DNA from 4 places in the Arthrobacter sp. 1088 genome. Region 4 is predicted to be linked to each of the others. Evidence: riboswitches for the same ligand, from Rfam matches in the RefSeq annotation. Region 4 holds a riboswitch; each other region holds the start of a gene.
What was found. Region 4 has a riboswitch for S-adenosylmethionine ahead of J2Y41_RS07810 (homoserine O-acetyltransferase). Riboswitches for the same ligand answer to the same signal wherever they lie in the genome.

Region 1 (4,437 bases), on a different contig from region 4:
CCCGCGACAGCGCCGGTCCCCTTCCCAAGCGGTTGCGCGGCTCCCGCTTCGAACAACAGATACGACGCCGTCAGAGCCTCAATAGCAAGCAATTTCTCCAAGACCTCCAAGGACCTTTCAAGTTGCTGCAACGCCAGCGGCGCCAAAGTGGAGTGGTCCTCGACGTCGGCGGAGAGTGTGGGTGCCCCGAGCGTCGCCGGCGCTGCCAGGAACTTCAGTTCGGACAGCAGTCCTGCTGCGGAGTACCAGAGCAGCCCGGGCAACTCCTCCTGCACAAGCCCTGCGGCCGGTCCGGACCCGGAAACCGCATTCGACGACGAATCCTCCAGGTGCATGGCGGCAGCCTCCAGATGCCTGGCCCGGATCACCCGTTGTGGCGGATACAGTTTGGCGATGCGCCGCTCGCTGGAGATCCCCACGTGCGCCAACGCAAGCCGCAGGCCCTCGAAGGAAAGAGCCAGCTGCATCGGTTGGAAGTTCCCTCCGGACACCATTTGCCCGCTTTCAATATCAACCAGGGGGTTGTCGCCACGCCCGTTGAGCTCCACGCTCAACGCAGCGCCGAGTTGTGAAACCAGGGAGCGAAAAGCGCCATGCGTCTGGGGCGCAGATCGGAATGACAAAGCGTCCTGCACCGAGACTTCGGGACGAACGTCCTCCAACCATCCGCCGCGCAAAAGGTAACGGACGGCGGCCGCCGAGTCCTTCTGTCCGTCCACCGCCTTGCCCGCTTGGATAGCCGGCGAAAACGGGCTGAGGTTCCCGCCGCCGTCGTACCTTGCAATGGCTTCAAGCGAGAGGGAAAGCGCGACGTCGGCGAGTTCCGCCAGCTGTTGCAGGCGCACCAAGGCGAGGGTGCCGGCCCCCACCGAGTAGGCGTTTGCGCTGACCAGGGCCAGGGCCTCACCGGGCGCGAGCCGCAGCGGCTGAAGACCGGCGTCGGCGAGCGCTTTCGCCCCGGGTACCAGGGTGCCGTTCGCGTCGATCGCTTCACCTTCACCGATGGCGACGGCGGCGACGGCGGCCAGCTGGGTGAGGTCCGAGGAGCCGACTGAGCCTTCGCGCGGGATGGCGGGAAGAACCCCACGGTTGAGCAGTTCCGCGTAGAACCCGGCTGTCTCCGGCCGCACGCCGGAGCCGCCGCGGCTGAAGCCGATGAGCCGGGCGAGGATCACAGCGCGGGCGGAGGGCCGGTCCAGATGCCCGCCCACGCCGCTGTTGTGGTATCTGACGACTTGGATTTGATAGGCAAGAACCGACTTCTCCTCCACGGCCGTATCCCGTCCGGATCCGAGGAGGGTGTTCAGGCCGTAGATTCTCTGCCCTGAGTTCGCAGCGCGCTCCAGCACTTCGCGTGATCGGCCGATCAAAGACAACGCATCATGGTTGAGTTTCACGTGAAACGCCCGATCCAAGGCAGCCTGCGCTACGCGCTCAGGGTCCACCGGCGATGTGCCGATCAAGAGGGTCCGGGGCTCGGAGGACATCGTCAGAAGTCCAGAAGATTCTGGCGGAAGCCACCGTCGCCGTAACTCTTCCTCAACAGGCCACGGCGGCGGAGTTCGGGAGTGAGCTTGTCCAAGACGCCGTGTACGGTGACGGGGTCCACGAAGCCGGAGAAGAGGAAGCCGTCGCCACCCACAGCCTCGCCGGTCTCCTCGAGATAATCCGCGATTTCACCAACCGTGCCGATGATCGAATCACCGGCGCCACCGCTGCGTGCCTGAAGGATCTGGCGCAGGGTAGACCCCGGAGGTGCCGCCTTGGCGAAGTGCTCCAACGTGCCTTGGTTGCTGTTAGTGCTCAATTCGGGCAACGGCGCATCAAGGTCGAATTGCTTGAAGTCGATCACGGACAGGTAGGAGATCGAATTGAGCTGGCTGTCGATATCACGCTGGGTAAGCTCCCGGCGCTGCGCACGCAACTCCCCGGCCTCGGCCGATGAACCAACCACGGTGGGCTTTAGCACGAAAAGTACCTTGACGTCGTCGGGGTTCCTGCCCGCCTTGGCAGCCTCGGCACGGATGGAATCCCGGTAGGCCTTCATGCCGTCAACGCCACGGGCCAAGGCGATCGCCACGTCTGCATGCCCACCCGCGAACGCTTTGCCGCGGGGAGAAGCGCCGGCCTGCACCAGTACGGGCTCCTCCGGCAGAGGTGCGGTGTTGAGGGGACCGCGGACCTTGAAGAAGTCACCCTGGTGGTTAATGGGGTGCACTTTGGTGTGGTCGGCGAACACGCCGGCCTCAACGTCCTCAAGGACGGCGTCCGGTTCCCAGCTCCGCCAAAGCCTCCGGACGACGTCGACGAATTCCTCCGCCTTCTCATATCGAAGGTCGTGTTCAATCTGCTGGTCCAAACCGTAATTCTGTGCTGCGAGGTCGCTGCCGGAAGTTACGACGTTCCATCCCAACTGCCCCTCGGAGAAGTGCTGCAGCGTGGCCAGGAGGCGGGCCGCAGTGAAAGGCGGATAGAACGATGCACTGACCGTCGGGACGATTCCAAGGTGCTCGGTGGCGGACAGAAGGTACGGCACCAGAGCCAAAGGATCATGTTTGGGCGCAAAGGAGGCGTGTGCCAGCGAGACCTCGGCAGTGCCGCCATAGGTATCGGGAACAGTAAGGGAGTCCTCGATGATGAAGAGGTCAAGGCCGGATTGCTCAAACGCGCGGACGGCGTCTTGATACAGGGCGGGCTTCTTCCAGTCGTAGCCCAGGCTGTAGCCGGGAGTTCCCCATCCCTGGACACCAAAACCGTGCCCCACGAACCATCCAAAATGCAGCATGGGCTTGAGTGTAGAGCTGCCTTGTCCGTTCACCGCGACCTGATTTCTTGCGAAGTTACAGGGGGTCGTACTGCGTCAATTATGCTCCCGGGGCGTCACATTTGGGCTGCTACTCCAGCACCGGCCGGTTACGCAACATGACGACCGCGTAACCGCTTGCAAGTGCGGGCCGCCGCCGCGGGATGTTACGTTTTTCTTGAGTAATGAGCACCAGCGCCAAGCCCTGACTTGCTGGTCGGCAACCCTCTCTCCGGCGGGGTGCCTCAGGTGACTACTCGGCGTATCGACACTTCGAACTGCAAGCGTGACTGAGGAGCACCAGCCAATGCCTGAACCCACTGAAGAAAAACTCTCCTACCGCCTGATTACAGGTCCGGATACCCGTGAATTCTGCGAGCGGATCACCACGGCCCTCGCCGACGGCTACGTGCTCCACGGCAGCCCGGCAGCCACGTTCAATGGCACGGATGTCATCGTGGCGCAGGCGGTCGTCCTGCCCGCTGCCATCGCCAACGCAGACGCCGCCGTCGCGAATGCTGTTGACCAGTTGGAGAACGACGACGACGAAGAAGCATTCGAGGGACACGCATGAGTTACGCAGGTGACCTGACCCCGCAGGACGCGTGGGCCAAGCTTGAAGAAGGCGCAATCCTGGTAGACGTCCGCACCGAGGCCGAGTGGGCCCACATCGGCATCCCGGACACCAAAGCCACAGAGAATGATCCCCTGTTCATTCAGTGGAACCTCGCCGGTGGCATTCCCAACTCCCGCTTCATCGAGGACCTGCAGCAGCAGGCACCCGAGGGTGAGGGCGTGGAACTCGTTTTCATCTGCCGCTCAGGCCAGCGCTCCATCTCGGCCGCCATCGCCGCGACGCAGGCCGGGTTCACCGCCTACAACGTGCTTGAGGGCTTCGAAGGTGACCCTGACCGTTACGGCGAACGGACTATCAACGGCTGGAAGAACCGCGGCCTGCCAACCAACCTGGGGAACGACTAAGTGACTTTCAATCCCGATGCCGCCAGCTGGAGCCCTGACACCCAGGCAGTACGCGGCGGCCTTGACCGTACCAACTTCCAGGAGACGTCCGAACCCGTTTTCCTGAACTCCGGCTTCGTCTACGAATCCGCTGCCGCCGCCGAACGCGCCTTCACCGGCGAGGACGAACGCTTCGTTTACTCCCGCTACGGCAACCCGTCTGTAGCCACGTTCCAGGAACGGTTGCGGTTGCTCGAAGGAACCGAGGCATGCTTCGCGACGGCGTCCGGCATGTCCGCGGTGTTCACCGCCTTGGGTGCCCTCCTGGCTGCCGGTGATCGCGTGGTTGCCGCCCGTTCCCTGTTCGGCTCGTGCTTCGTGATCCTCAACGAGATCCTGCCGCGCTGGGGCGTAGAGACCGTGTTTGTCGACGGTCCCGACCTCGACCAGTGGCGGGCTGCCCTCTCCGAACCGACCACCGCCGTATTCTTCGAGTCGCCCTCGAACCCCATGCAGGAAATCGTGGACATCGCCGCCGTCAGCGAGCTGGCACATGCTGCGGGAGCGACCGTCGTCGTCGACAACGTCTTTGCCACTCCCTTGCTCCAGCGTTGCGGTGACCTGGGCGCGGACGTCATTGTGTACTCCGGAACCAAGCACATCGATGGCCAGGG
Region 2 (4,437 bases), on a different contig from region 4:
CCACGACCCCGCGGCTCGATGGTGGCCTGAAGGATCTGCAGGCGCCGCTCCGAACGGGCCGTTAACAAACGCTCCACAATGCCCTGGCCGCCCAGCGAAATCCGGGGACCGTCGTCGCGCCTGGTCAGATGCGTTTCGGGAGCGGCAAACAGGTCTCCTACCGACACGGACAGGACCTGGCAAAGGGTTACGAGTGAAGCGACCGACGGTGACGTCAGATCCCTCTCGACACGGCTGAGGAAGCCCTTGGTCAAACCAGTTGCGTCCGCCACTTGCTCAATGGTGAGGCGCTGCGCCTGGCGGGCTGCGCGGATTCTGGAACCAATGGCAACGGGAACGTTGCTTGGTTCAACGGGGAGAGCCTTCATTCACGAACCTTTCAGGCCTGTCATTCGGCCCTGTCATTGCAGCAATAGTAGCGGGACCAGGGGCCGCTGGAGCCCTCAACAGCCCGAGGATGACCAAAGCCCCTTGACTGTTACTCCCATCACAACATATCCTCATAGGCAACAAGTGTTGTCTGTGAGGCACAACACGATCCCCAATCTCCCATCACCAGCACGGAGACTTCGACGCTTCCCAGGCGTATCGTCGAAAACCCAACCTCCGTGCACCAGCTCCAAGGAGCCACTCATGGACTCATCGTTCATAAACATCGCCATTGTGGTGGTGTACCTGCTTGCCATGCTTGCATTCGGCTGGTGGGGCAAGTCCCGCACCAAGAACAACAGCGACTTCCTGGTGGCCGGCCGCCGCCTTGGACCTTTCCTTTACACCGGCACCATGGCCGCAGTTGTCCTCGGTGGGGCATCCACCGTCGGCGGTGTCGGCCTGGGCTACAAGTTCGGCATCTCAGGTATGTGGCTGGTAGTCGCAATCGGCGCCGGCGTCCTCCTCCTGAGCTTGCTCTTCGCCGGCACTATCCAGCGCCTGAAGATCTACACGGTCTCCCAAATGCTGAGCCTTCGCTACGGCAGCAAGGCCACGCAGACCTCCGGAATCGTCATGCTGGCCTACACCCTCATGCTCTGTGCCACATCCACCGGCGCATACGCCACCATCTTTGTGGTCCTCTTCGACTGGGAACGCTGGATGGCGATCGCCGTCGGCGGTGCAATTGTGCTTGTTTACTCGACCATCGGTGGCATGTGGTCCATCACCTTGGCCGACCAGGTCCAGTTCATCATCAAGACCGTGGGCATCTTCTTCCTGATGCTCCCGTTCGTCATGAACGCGGCCGGAGGACTGGACGGCATCCGTGAGCGCGTCGAGGCGAGCTTCTTCCAGATCGACGGAATCGGCGTCCAGACGATCATCACCTACTTCGTCGTGTACACACTCGGACTCCTGATCGGCCAGGACATCTGGCAGCGCGTCTTCACGGCCAAGACTCCCAAGGTTGCACGCTGGGGTGGAGCGACCGCCGGCGTTTACTGCATCCTCTACGGTGTGGCCGGTGCCTTGATCGGCCTGGCCGCCCGGGTGGCGCTCCCCAACATTGATGTCGCCAACCTCGGCAAGGACGTGGTCTACGCCGAGGTGGCAACCCACATCCTGCCCATCGGCATCGGCGGCCTGGTCATGGCCGCAGCTGTTGCAGCCATGATGTCCACCGCTTCAGGTGCCCTGATTGCCGCCGCCACGGTGGCCCGCGCAGATGTTGTTCCGTTCGTGGCCAGCTGGTTCGGCAAGACCATCAACACGGACGACACCGAAAACCCCGAGCACGACGTCAAAGCCAACCGTTACTGGGTTCTTGGCCTGGGCATCGTCGCGGTGTTGATCTCCATGGCCGCGCAGGACGTGGTTGTTGCCCTCACCATTGCTTACGACATCCTTGTGGGCGGCCTCCTCGTCGCGATTCTTGGCGGCCTGGTGTGGAAGCGCGGCACTGGTATCGCTGCTGCATGGTCCATGGCAGTGGGCTCGGTATTGACGTTGGCCTTGTTGATTCTGTTCGCCACTGGAGTCATTCCAAGCGTCGACGGCGTCTACGCCAACGAGCCCATCTACTACGGCCTCGCGGCCTCGTTCGTCGCCTACGTGGTGATTTCCCTCCTCACGCCGCCCACCGAACCCGAAGTCCGGGCCGCTTGGGAAAAGCGCGTGGCCGGAGCGGTATCTGACGAATTGCCCTTGGAAGCCCACCCCGTCAGCAGCCACAACGCCAGCTAACGGCCCAGGGCCGCAAGGCATCAGATAAGGACTGAACAAAGCAATGTTCGACGGCGGCGCCGCCCCTTCCCGGGGCAGCGCCGCCGTTGCGCTGTGCGGGGGCGAGCGGATCCGAGGGCCACACTTCTCCCGGACAGCACTCCTCCAGTACAGTGGTCCCAGCTTCAAGAGAGGTGGCGCCAAGCTCCGACTGGCCACACACCAACCCCATGTTCACGGGTGGTTCGGATGAGGAAGCGGCCCGCCCCGGACCAGAGACAACCGAGCGGGCAAGAGCACTCCCCAAAGGAGCAGTCCTTGCCGTACCAAGGCGTTACCACCCCAAGCCAAAGCAGCCCCACCAAAACCGAAGCGCCCACTGTTCCGGTGATTCCCGGCGTCGACCTTGTCCTTGGGACGGTGACGCTGTTCCTGAACGGTGGCCTGGCCCGGTTCCGGCACCCCGAAGCGCGCCTGTTGGCGCATGCCCTTGCCCAGGCTGTGCGTCCATCGCGGTGGTGTGAATCGTCGAGGACGTTGACGGTGACTGTTGCAGCGCTCGGGCGTCCGGCGGGACTGGAGCGGCATTTCACCTTCGGTGAAGACGGCCCTGCCTAAGAAACGGTCCTAGAATTCTTCGTCTTCTTCCCCGCGGAATTCTTCGGTTTCATCCAGGGGGACAACCCGCTCGTCGTCATCCGGGACGTCGATTTCCTCCACCCAGGGTTCGTCGACTTCCTGGTCGTCGCTGTAGTCGTAGGCGGGATCCGACTCGATGGTCTCCCGTTCGGGGTGGTTGGCGTGCGGTTCGGTGGTGTCCATGCTGCAACCTCCGTCTGGTGGGCTGGCAAGCAGCCTGCTGACCGAGTGCGGGGAGGGCCCCCGCCCCTGTCCTTCCATCTGAGCACTGTGCCTGAAGAGGGTCAAGGCAACGGCCCACATGGACCCAGGGAAAGGCTCAAGGCAGAGGATTGCAGCTTCGAAAATTAAGGCATGCCGAACATTCCAACTAAGGAATACCGGCCAAAAATCCGCGCCAATAAGCGGTACAGTGGGCGTGCAATGGGGCTGCAACTACCCCACCCAGCACAGGAGAAAAAGTGCAGAAGCGCCAGGAATCCCACGGTTCGTCGAGCCCCGCTCCGGACCCCGCCCCCGGATCCGGAACACCGTCCCAACCAGCCCGGCCCACACCGGCGGACATCAGGCGCTGGCGTCAATACCTGGCCGACGAGCGTGCCGAAGCCGCCGTCTACCGGGAACTCGCCCAGCGTCGTGACGGCGAAGAACGGCAGATCCTGCTCGCCCTGGCCGAGGCCGAGGGAAGGCACGAGGCACACTGGCTCAAGCTCTTGGGAGAACACGCCGGAATGCCGAAGGGAGCTTCCACCCGCAGCCAGCTGCTGGGCTTCCTGGCCCGGCACTTTGGTTCCGTGTTCGTCCTCGCGTTGGCGCAGCGCGCGGAAGGCCGCTCCCCCTACGGAGCCGAACCTGCCGCGACTCCAGCCATGGTTGCCGACGAACAAATCCACGAAGAAGTTGTCCGGGGCCTTGCCACCCGTGGCCGCAACAGGCTCTCCGGTACCTTCCGTGCCGCTGTTTTTGGCGCCAACGATGGCCTGGTGAGCAACCTTTCACTGGTCATGGGTATGGCAGCAACCGGCGTTCCCAGCCCTGTGGTCCTCATGAGTGGCGTGGCCGGTTTGCTGGCCGGCGCCCTGTCCATGGGTGCTGGCGAGTACGTTTCGGTCCGCTCGCAGCGGGAGTTGCTCAGCGCCACGCTGCCCACGCAGGCAACCCTCACAGCCGCCCCTTCTTTGGACATCGAGCACAACGAGCTTGTGCTGGTGTACTTGGCCCGCGGCATGACCCGTGAGGCAGCCGAGCACCGTGCCGCCGAACGCATGGGACTCTTCAGCTGCGACTGCGATCCCAGCTTCTCCTTGCAACCGGAGAAAGAGCAACCCGCTGACAACCACGAAACCGTGGGGTCTGCCTGGGGCGCTGCGATGTCCAGCTTCTGCTTCTTCGCCTCGGGTGCGGTCGTGCCCATCCTTCCGTTTATTTTCGGCATGACGGGTGTGGCGGCACTGATAGTAGCCGGTGTACTGGTGGGGATCGCGCTCCTGGCGACTGGCGCCGTCGTCGGGCTGTTGTCCGGGACCTCACCGCTGAGCCGTGGCTTCCGGCAGCTGGCGATCGGCCTGGGCGCCGCGGCCGCCACCTACGGGCTTGGCCTCGCGTTCGGAACGATGATCGTCTAGGCGGTAATGTTGGTTCGTC
Region 3 (4,437 bases), on a different contig from region 4:
GCAGCTTGGGACCACCTGGCCTGCCAGCGCTGCCGGAAACACTTCCGCCGGAAACACTACGGGAAGGCACGGCCACGCACAGACTCCTTTACCGCGAACGCCGGTTACCCTACGAATTTACCGCACAGTACGTGTACATCCGCAACCGTGCTGTTTCAGTCAATAGTGCTGTGTCAGTCAATGGTGCAGGGTGCAGCCCCTGCGGTGCCGGGCGTGTTTGGTGCCCATTCCGGGTAGCTGCGGTGGTCGTTGGCCGGCACCCAGCGGCCTTCGTCCACTACATAGTCCCAGCCGAGACCCGTGCGCTTGAGTTCCTCGATTCCAGCCAGCAGCCGTGTGGCATCCTCCAGGCGGGAGCCCACGCCGAAGCTGGCTCGCAGTGAGCCGGACGGCAGGCCCAGCCGCTTGAGGAGGGGATGGGCGCAGAAGCGGCCGTCACGAAGTCCTACACCGTGTTCGGCGGCGAGGTAGGCGGCGACCAGTCCGGCGTCGAATCCTTCCACCGAGAAATTGACCACGCCGATGGTGTCCTCGGAGTCGCTGAAGATCCGGTGGACCGTCACGCCGTCGATTGCTTCAAGTCCCTGTACGAGGTAGGAGCGGATTCCAGCTTCATGGGCATGCCAGGCATCCTGATCCAAGCCGGCGAGCACCTGTGTCGCCCGGGCCAATGTTGCCGCACCGAGGACGTTGGGGGAGCCGCCCTCGTGGCGGGCGGGACCTGAGGCCCAGCTGACCGAGTCCAGGCGCGCCTCACGAACAGCGCCTCCGCCGGCCAGGTGGGGGGTACCGGCGTCGAGCCAGTCGGGACGGCCCACAACGACGCCGGCGCCGAACGGAGCGTAGAGCTTATGGCCGGAGAACACGATGTAGTCGACGTCTGCGGCGGCGATGTTGATGCGGCGGTGGGGAGCAAGCTGCGCGGCGTCCACCACAATCCTGGCACCGTATTCGTGTGCAAGTGCTGCGAGTTCGGCGATCGGCAGGATTTCACCGGTCACGTTCGAGGCACCGGTGACCGCCAGCAGAGATACGCCGCCTTGGCTGAGTTCCTCGCGGAGCTTGGCCAAGGTAGCGGTCAGTGTCGAAGCAGCTACGACACTGCGGTGGGGGACGCCCTGCCAGGGAAGAAGATTGGCATGGTGCTCGATGTCCAGGTAAAGGACCTCGCCCGTTGGCTTACCGTCGAGTTGCGGGAGGCAGCCCGCCAACAGGTTCAGCGAGTCCGTGGTGTTCCGGGTGAAGATGACGGAATCATCCGGACGGCCGCCAACGAATTCACGGACGATGTCGCGGGAGTTCTCGTAGACCGAGGTGCTGATCTGGGAAGCGTAGCCCGCGCCGCGGTGGACACTGGCGTAGTAGGGGAGGATCTCGTTGAGATACGCAGAAACGATGGTCAACGCGGGAGCGGATGCCCCGTAGTCGAGGTTGGCGTAGCGGACGTGGCCACCCTGGATCAGGGGCGCTTGCAGCTCCGCGCCTGTGACGGCGGCCAGGGGCCTGCCCGCAGCGGCTTCGTGCGCTGCTTCTTCGACCGCAAGGGACGGCAGAACGGTGGAGTTGAACGTAGCAGTGCTCATGGGACCTCACTCAAGAGGGACCCCCTATGGGGATCCGCGCTTGCCGTATCCGTTCCGGACCGGCCAGGTCGTCACCCGGGGCACCCCACCGCGAATGGAGGGTTGCCGGCCAGCAAACCGGGGTTTAGCGCTGGCACTCGTGACCTGTAAAGAGGTTAGGCCACGCATCTGGCCTGCTCCAAAGTCGCTTCGCTTTGTTAAGCAGATTGTTACGAAGGGTCCGGAAACCGGGTTTTGGGCGAAGAAAAGACGGCGGATGCCCCGAAAATGAGGCTTCCGCCGTCGAAAATTCTATGCTCAGCCGGTTGGCTTGTTGGTCCGCCGGGTCAGAGGAGGTCATCCAATGCGGGGTTTAGCCGCTTGAGGACCTCCGAATGGAGGATGGAGTTGGTGGCCAGGGCGTTGCCGCCGAAGGGGCCGTCCTCGCCTTCCAATGAGGTGAAGCGGCCGCCGGCTTCCGTCACGATGGGAACCAGTGCTGCCATGTCGTAAAGATTCAGCTCTGGCTCGCAGGCGATGTCAACAGCCCCCTCGGCTACCAGGCAATAGGACCAGAAGTCGCCATAGGCGCGCGTGCGCCAGATGTCTTCCGTCAACCCCAGGAACTCGTCCAGATTGCCGCGTTCCTTCCAACCGGAGAGGCTGGAATATGACATTGAAGCATCGGCCAACCGCGAAACGTTGGACACCCTGAGCCGGGTGGCTGATGCCAGGGAGCGGCCCATGTAGGCGCCCATGTCCTTTGCTGCCCACCAGCGCTTGCCCAGCGCGGGGGCGCTGACAACTCCAACGACGGGCTCGCCTTCGTCAACGAGCGCGATCAGGGTAGCCCACACGGGAACGCCCCGAACAAAGTTCTTGGTGCCGTCGATGGGGTCGATGATCCAACGCCGGGAGCCGTGGCCGCTGCTGCCGAACTCCTCGCCGAGGACGGCGTCACGGGGGCGCGAGCGCGACAATTGGCCGCGGATGGCTTCTTCCGCAGCCTTGTCGGCATCCGTCACGGGCGTAAGGTCAGGCTTGGTCTCGACCTGCAGATCCAAGGCCTTGAAGCGGTCCATGGTTTGGGCGTCCACGGAATCCGCCAGCACGTGGGCCAGTCGCAGGTCGTCGTTGTAGCTGGAAACGGGTTGGGTCATGCCACCAAACTATCGTGAAACGTTCCCTGCGGTTGGATCGCCTTGCGCCGACACTTAGTTGACCGTACCCAATTCCTTGGTCTCTTTCGCTTCCAAACGCGGGTCCGCGCCCAGCAGCCGCCGGAGCGAAGACAAACGGGCCACTCCGGAAGGACCCGCGTGTCCCTCGTTCACCCAGGCATCAAGTCCGCAATTGATGGCGCCGGCATCGTGCTTGCAACCGCGTTCACAAGCTTCTGTGCCCGGTTCCAGGTCGGGGAAGGAATGCAGGATGCGGTCGGGGTCCACGTGCGCCAGTCCGAAGGAGCGGATACCGGGGGTATCGATGATCCAGCTACCCGGTGGGGCGTCTGCCAGCTTCAGGGCCAACGCCGAGGACGACGTGTGCCGGCCCCGACCGGTGACGGCGTTGACACCACCGGTAGCCCGTTCGGCTCCAGTCAGGGCATTGACCATGGTGGACTTCCCGACGCCCGAATGGCCCAGCATGACAGTGACTTTTCCATCAAGGTGGGCCCGCAATTCGGCAACGGCGCGGCTGTCCAGCCTGGCGGACAGTCCGTCGTCGGAGCGGGCGTCAATACCGGACGCTTCATCATCTGCCGTACGGCTGATGATGATCGGGAAGTCCAGGCTGAGATAGTTGGATAACAGCTCCGCCGGATCCTTGACATCTGCTTTGGTAACAAGCAGCAGCGGCTCGATCCCGGCGTCGTAGGCTGCAACCAAAGCACGGTCAATAAAGCCCGTCCGGGGCTCCGGATTGGCCGCGGCGACCACCACCACAAGTTGGTCTGCGTTGGCCACCACCACTCGTTCGATGGGGTCGGTATCATCAGCGCTGCGCCGCAGCAGCGTCTTGCGCTCCTCTATGCGGACCAGCCGCGCGAGGGTATCCGGCTCTCCCGATACATCGCCCACCAAGGCGACGAAATCGCCGGGGACGACGGGGTTTCGTCGCAGTTCACGCGCGCGGGCAGCGATGATAATGCGTTCATCGGAGGAGTCTTCTCCAACGATGGCGGTGTAGCGCCCGCGGTCCACCGTGATGATCCGGCCAATGACCGCGTCATCATGACTGGGGCGGTCTTTGGTGCGGGGCCTTGATCCTTTTTTGTTCGGACGGATCCGGACGTCGGATTCGTCCCAGGAGCGTGCGTCGCGGCCCATGGTCAGTTGCTGGCCTCACTGGTGACGGTTTCGTCCTCGCCCGTGCCCTGCTGCAGCATGGCCTCCCACATCTGCGGAAATTCGGGCATCGTCTTGGAGGTGGTAGCAATATCCTCCACCTGGACGCCATCAACGGCGAGCCCCAAAATAGCGCCGGCCGTAGCCATGCGGTGGTCGGCGTAGCTGTGTACGACGCCGGGGTGCAGCGTGGCCGGGCGGATGATCAGGCCGTCAGCTGTTTCTTCTGCGTCTCCGCCGAGCCGATTGATTTCAGCGGCCAGCGCGGCGAGCCGATCGGTTTCATGGCCACGGAGGTGCGCGATGCCGGTCAGCCGTGAAGGGCCTGTGGCCAGTGCGCACAGCGCAGCGACCGTGGGCGCGAGCTCACTGGTTTCGTCGAAGTCGGCGCCTTTGATTTCCGGGCCGCCCTTAACCGTGAGAGTGCCGTTTTCGAGTGTCACCGTGGCACCCATCTCAACCAGGATGGACCGCCAAAGATCACCCACCTGGGTGGTCTGGGTGGGCCAGTTGGGGATCCGGACGGT
Region 4 (4,437 bases):
CCGTTTCGGAAAATTCGGTTGGAGCACGCCGCTGGCCATTGTCGTGAGCGCGGCCCTTCGCGGCAGCTACCACTTGTATCAAGGCTTCGGGCCGTTCATCGGCAACTTCGCCATGGGCTTGGTCTTCGCCTGGATCTATACCAAGACGAAGCGGGTGATGCCTTTGGTCATTGCGCATGCGCTGCTGGACATCGTCGCGTTCGTTGGCTTCAGCCTCTTCGGCAAGGCGATAGGCCTGGGCTAGGCACCCTTAAAGCCAGGGGACCCTTAACCAGGGCACCGTTAAAGAGAAATTCGGCCGCCATCGGTGGGTGACGTCGTTGGCACTCGCTGATGGCGGCCGAAGCTTGACCGGACACACTGGACCTGTGACCCAACATGCTGGACTGGAGGGGACCAGGCCCCAGGGAAGGTGTGCGTCAGATGGTGACGGCGCCGGATGCGGTTTCGAAAGTGACGGACATGATGCCAGGCGTACCGTGCGGGGCCATCCACTGGACAGCGACGTCCTCAAGCGGCTTCTCGACGGGCTCGCCCAGCCATTCGGTAACGCGTTCCGCCGAGCCGGCAATGGTGAGGCTGGACATCTTGACGTCACTCTCATAGACCTTGGACGGGTGCAGTGAGGGATCGCCCTCCCACTTGAGCAGGTAAGGCACCTGGGGATCGGCGATCAAGCCGAGAATGCCGATCTGCTGCCATACGAGTTCGCGGCCATCCGGGAACTTGCGGTTGCCCGGAACTGCGGACCGGCCGAGGCGTTCCTCGAAGGGGGCGAGGTCGTCAACGGCGACGCACCAGCCCATCCAACCGCCGCCTGCCGCCGAGCGTGCGCGGACTGCCTGGCCAAAGGGTGCCTTGTCGGAAGCAGGGTGGTCCAGGACCTCTACGACTTCCAGGTATTTGTTATCCGCCAAGGGAATGATCATGTTCCGGGTACCGAAGCGCGGGTGCACTCCGCCCCGGACTGCGTCCACTCCCAGAGCTGCGGAAATTCGTTCGGTGGTGGCCAAAAGGCCATCTCGTTCACAAGCGTAAGAGACGTGATCCATGCGCATGGCTTCATCTTGGCACTTTGTGATCGGGGTCTCAGCTAAGGGAAGCCTTACTAACATGGGATGTTATTGTGCGCCGCCGGAACGCTTCACGCCGGGTCGCGTAAAGACTGAAAAATACTGCCTTCGTCACAAAGCTGTCCAAGTGTCCGGACGCTTCCTAGACTGGCTCCAGCCCACGCCTACAGCGATCAACGGCAAACCCGCGCGCCACGAAGAGGAGAACCCAATGTCCCAAGGATGGTCTTTCGAAACCCGCCAGATCCACGCAGGGCAGGAGCCCGACTCTGCCACGGGGGCGCGGTCGCTTCCGATCTACCAGACCACGTCCTTCGTTTTCCCGAGCGCAGAGTCCGCAGCCAACCGCTTTGCACTGGCCGAGCTCGCCCCGATCTACACGCGGATCGGCAACCCAACACAAGACGCCGTGGAGCAGCGGATCGCCAGCCTCGAAGGCGGGCTGGGCGCGTTGCTCCTTAGCTCAGGACAGGCCGCGGAAACCTTCGCTATCCTGAACATTGCCGAGGCCGGAGACCATGTCGTCGCGAGCCCCAGCCTCTACGGTGGCACCTACAACCTGCTGGCGCACACTCTGAAGAAGTTCGGCATCTCCGTGACGTTCGTGGAGGATCCGGACAACCTGGACCAGTGGCGGGACGCCGTGCAGCCCAACACCAAGCTGTTCTTCGGCGAGGTTGTGTCCAATCCGCGCCAGGACGTGCTGGACATCGAGGGTGTTTCACGCGCTGCGCACGAGGCTGGCGTGCCGCTCATCGTGGATAACACGCTCTCAACCCCCTACCTCATCCGTCCCATCGAGTGGGGTGCGGACATCGTGGTGCACTCGGCTACCAAGTATCTGGGCGGCCACGGCGCGGCGATCGCCGGCGTGATCGTGGACTCCGGAAACTTTGATTTCGGCAAGGACCCGGAGCGCTTCCCCGGATTCAATACTCCGGACCCCAGCTACAACGGACTCGTTTACGCCCGGGACCTTGGCAAGGATGGCGCGCTCGGAGCCAACCTCTCCTACATTCTCAAGGCGCGCGTGCAGTTGCTGCGCGATCTGGGTTCGGCGGTTTCCCCGTTCAACGCCTTCCTCATCGCCCAGGGCCTGGAAACCCTGAGCCTGCGCGTCGAGCGTCACGTCTCGAACGCCACCAAAGTGGCTGAATGGCTGGAAGCCCATGACGACGTCGAATCGGTTGCCTTTGCGGGCCTGCCGTCCAGCCCTTGGTACGACCGCGGCCGTAAGTACGGGCCAAGGGGTACCGGTGCAGTGGTGGCATTCAACATCAAGGGTGGCGTCGAGGCCGGCAAGCGATTCGTGGACGGCCTGGAGTTGCACTCCCATGTTGCCAACATCGGTGACGTCCGCTCGCTGGTTATCCACCCGGCGTCGACTACCCACAGCCAGCTCACGGTCGAACAGCAGCTGGTTGCGGGCGTGAATCCAGGCCTTGTCCGCCTCTCCGTGGGAATAGAGCACGTGGACGACATTATTGCTGATCTTGAGGCCGGTTTCCGGGCTGCCAAAGGCGCTTAATCGCGCTGCTGGGGGAGCGGCCGCCCGCCGTCGAAAATTCGCCGGGCGGCCCTTCGCGGTGCGTGTTCCTGAACGAAGCGGCGCCAAACCGTCACACAGCTGTCACATTCTTCGCCAAGACAGCGGTATTTTTCCTAGACTCTACGTATTAGGTCATGAGTGCCAGCGACAGCCCCGGCTTGCTGGCCGGCAACCCTCCTCCGCGGTGGGGTGCCCCGGGTGAAGACCTGGCCTGTCGCACGCAAGGCGGCAGGCAAGCGCGAGGTTAGGTGTCAAAGGAATGACCATTACTGCTACAGCACCCCCCAAACCGGGCAAAGAAGACGGGACGGTCAAGTACGCCGGCGTAGGTTCACTGGAACTTGAAGCCGGCGGTTTTCTCCCGGATGTTGTGCTTGCCTACGAAACCTGGGGGCAGTTGAATGCGGATGCGTCCAACGCAGTCCTGGTTCAGCACGCACTGACGGGCAGCACGCATGTGGCCCGCGGTGCTACTGATGAGGAAGGCTGGTGGGAGCAACTCGTTGGTCCCGGCGCGACGATCGACACCAACCGGTTCTTCGTTATCTCCATCAACATTGTCGGCGGCTGTTACGGCAGCACGGGCCCATCGTCAGAGGCGCCGGACGGACGGCCCTGGGGATCCCGCTTCCCACTGATCACCTTGCGCGACAGCACGGTGGCTGAAGCCCGGCTCGCGGATGCCTTGGGGATCAAGGCATGGCACGCAGTCCTTGGCGGTTCCATGGGTGGGGCGCGGGCACTTGAGTGGGCGGTCACCTTCCCTGAGCGTGTTCAGCGGTGCGCGGTTATTTCTGTGGGCGCCTACAGCACAGCCGAGCAAATTGCTTTCGCCCAGTCGCAGACGCTCGCCATCCGCCAGGACCCGAACTTCAACAACGGCGATTACTACGGTGGACCAACTCCTGAGGCAGGCCTTGCCCTGGCCCGACGGATAGCGCACATCACGTACCGGTCAGCGCTGGAGCTTGATGTCCGCTTCGGCCGGGAAGCCCAGCACCAGGAGACGCCCCTGGCCGCTGCGGTCCTGGGGGAGCGTGGCCGCTACCAAGTGGAAAGCTACCTCGACCACCAAGGCACCAAGCTGGTGCGCCGGTTCGATGCGAACAGTTACATCGCCATCACCGAGGCGCTGATGTCCCACGACATCAGACGGGGCCGGGGCACCTTGAAGGAAGCCTTGGCTGCCGCCACTGCTGAATTCTTTGTGGCAGCCGTCGATTCCGACCGCCTCTATTTTCCGGCCCAGTCAGTGGAACTGGCGCAAAACCTGCCAGGCAATGTGCCCGTCCACGTGATCGAGGCCCCCATCGGCCACGATGGCTTCCTGACCGAAATCGGCCAACTATCGAAGCAGCTTCGCGAGGCCTTCTTCGCCTAAGCCGGCTCAGCCGTTCATGATGTCGCCGCGCTGCTTCATGTAATCCTCCATGGCAATTTCGCCGTTGCTGAACTTGAGGTCCAGTTCGGCCAGCTTGCGCGCGCGGAAGCCTTGCTGCTCAGAGCCGCGGTGGCTCGGAAACGTAGGTGAAGAAGCGTTCGACGCCGGTCCTGGCGGCGGTGGGGCATCGGCAGGGCGGATGGTGGTGGGCTGCGTGGGATAGCCCGGATAATTCGGCTGCGGGTAACCCGGTCCCGGAAGATTCTGCGGGGGATAGCCGGGGCCCGGATAATTCGGGCCCGGGAAATTGCGGTCCTGGAGCCGCCGCGCCCGGGACTTGTTGTACATGCGTATCCCCATGGGAATCAGCCACGAGCAGACGATGATCCAGAAGATCAGATTGTTCACGGTGCAGGCCTCCTAGGTCTTAACCC

Region 1: linked by a shared signal. The riboswitch ahead of J2Y41_RS11815 (DUF1737 domain-containing protein) and the one ahead of J2Y41_RS07810 (homoserine O-acetyltransferase) in region 4 are both predicted to bind S-adenosylmethionine.
Region 2: linked by a shared signal. The riboswitch ahead of J2Y41_RS05695 (hypothetical protein) and the one ahead of J2Y41_RS07810 (homoserine O-acetyltransferase) in region 4 are both predicted to bind S-adenosylmethionine.
Region 3: linked by a shared signal. The riboswitch ahead of J2Y41_RS13015 (aminotransferase class V-fold PLP-dependent enzyme) and the one ahead of J2Y41_RS07810 (homoserine O-acetyltransferase) in region 4 are both predicted to bind S-adenosylmethionine.

Annotation. Positions count from the first base shown of each region.
Region 1 covers NZ_JAVDSM010000006.1:266,321-270,757, forward strand. Annotated here, with positions in the region: gene J2Y41_RS11805 (aromatic amino acid ammonia-lyase) at 1-1,487, opposite strand, end outside; gene J2Y41_RS11810 (NtaA/DmoA family FMN-dependent monooxygenase) at 1,490-2,818, opposite strand; SAM riboswitch class IV at 2,985-3,096, shown strand; gene J2Y41_RS11815 (DUF1737 domain-containing protein) at 3,111-3,377, shown strand; gene J2Y41_RS11820 (rhodanese-like domain-containing protein) at 3,374-3,784, shown strand; gene J2Y41_RS11825 (O-succinylhomoserine sulfhydrylase) at 3,785-4,437, shown strand, end outside.
Region 2 covers NZ_JAVDSM010000003.1:155,224-159,660, reverse strand. Annotated here, with positions in the region: gene J2Y41_RS05705 (helix-turn-helix domain-containing protein) at 1-368, opposite strand, end outside; gene J2Y41_RS05700 (sodium:solute symporter) at 634-2,175, shown strand; SAM riboswitch class IV at 2,338-2,457, shown strand; gene J2Y41_RS05695 (hypothetical protein) at 2,473-2,772, shown strand; gene J2Y41_RS05690 (hypothetical protein) at 2,782-2,976, opposite strand; gene J2Y41_RS05685 (VIT1/CCC1 transporter family protein) at 3,255-4,418, shown strand.
Region 3 covers NZ_JAVDSM010000007.1:172,124-176,560, forward strand. Annotated here, with positions in the region: gene J2Y41_RS13010 (class I SAM-dependent methyltransferase) at 1-70, opposite strand, end outside; gene J2Y41_RS13015 (aminotransferase class V-fold PLP-dependent enzyme) at 174-1,583, opposite strand; SAM riboswitch class IV at 1,615-1,728, opposite strand; gene hisN (histidinol-phosphatase) at 1,910-2,722, opposite strand; gene rsgA (ribosome small subunit-dependent GTPase A) at 2,777-3,892, opposite strand; gene aroA (3-phosphoshikimate 1-carboxyvinyltransferase) at 3,895-4,437, opposite strand, start outside.
Region 4 covers NZ_JAVDSM010000004.1:226,252-230,688, forward strand. Annotated here, with positions in the region: gene J2Y41_RS07795 (type II CAAX endopeptidase family protein) at 1-244, shown strand, start outside; gene J2Y41_RS07800 (VOC family protein) at 420-1,058, opposite strand; gene J2Y41_RS07805 (bifunctional o-acetylhomoserine/o-acetylserine sulfhydrylase) at 1,246-2,601, shown strand; SAM riboswitch class IV at 2,753-2,867, shown strand; gene J2Y41_RS07810 (homoserine O-acetyltransferase) at 2,882-4,003, shown strand; gene J2Y41_RS07815 (hypothetical protein) at 4,010-4,411, opposite strand.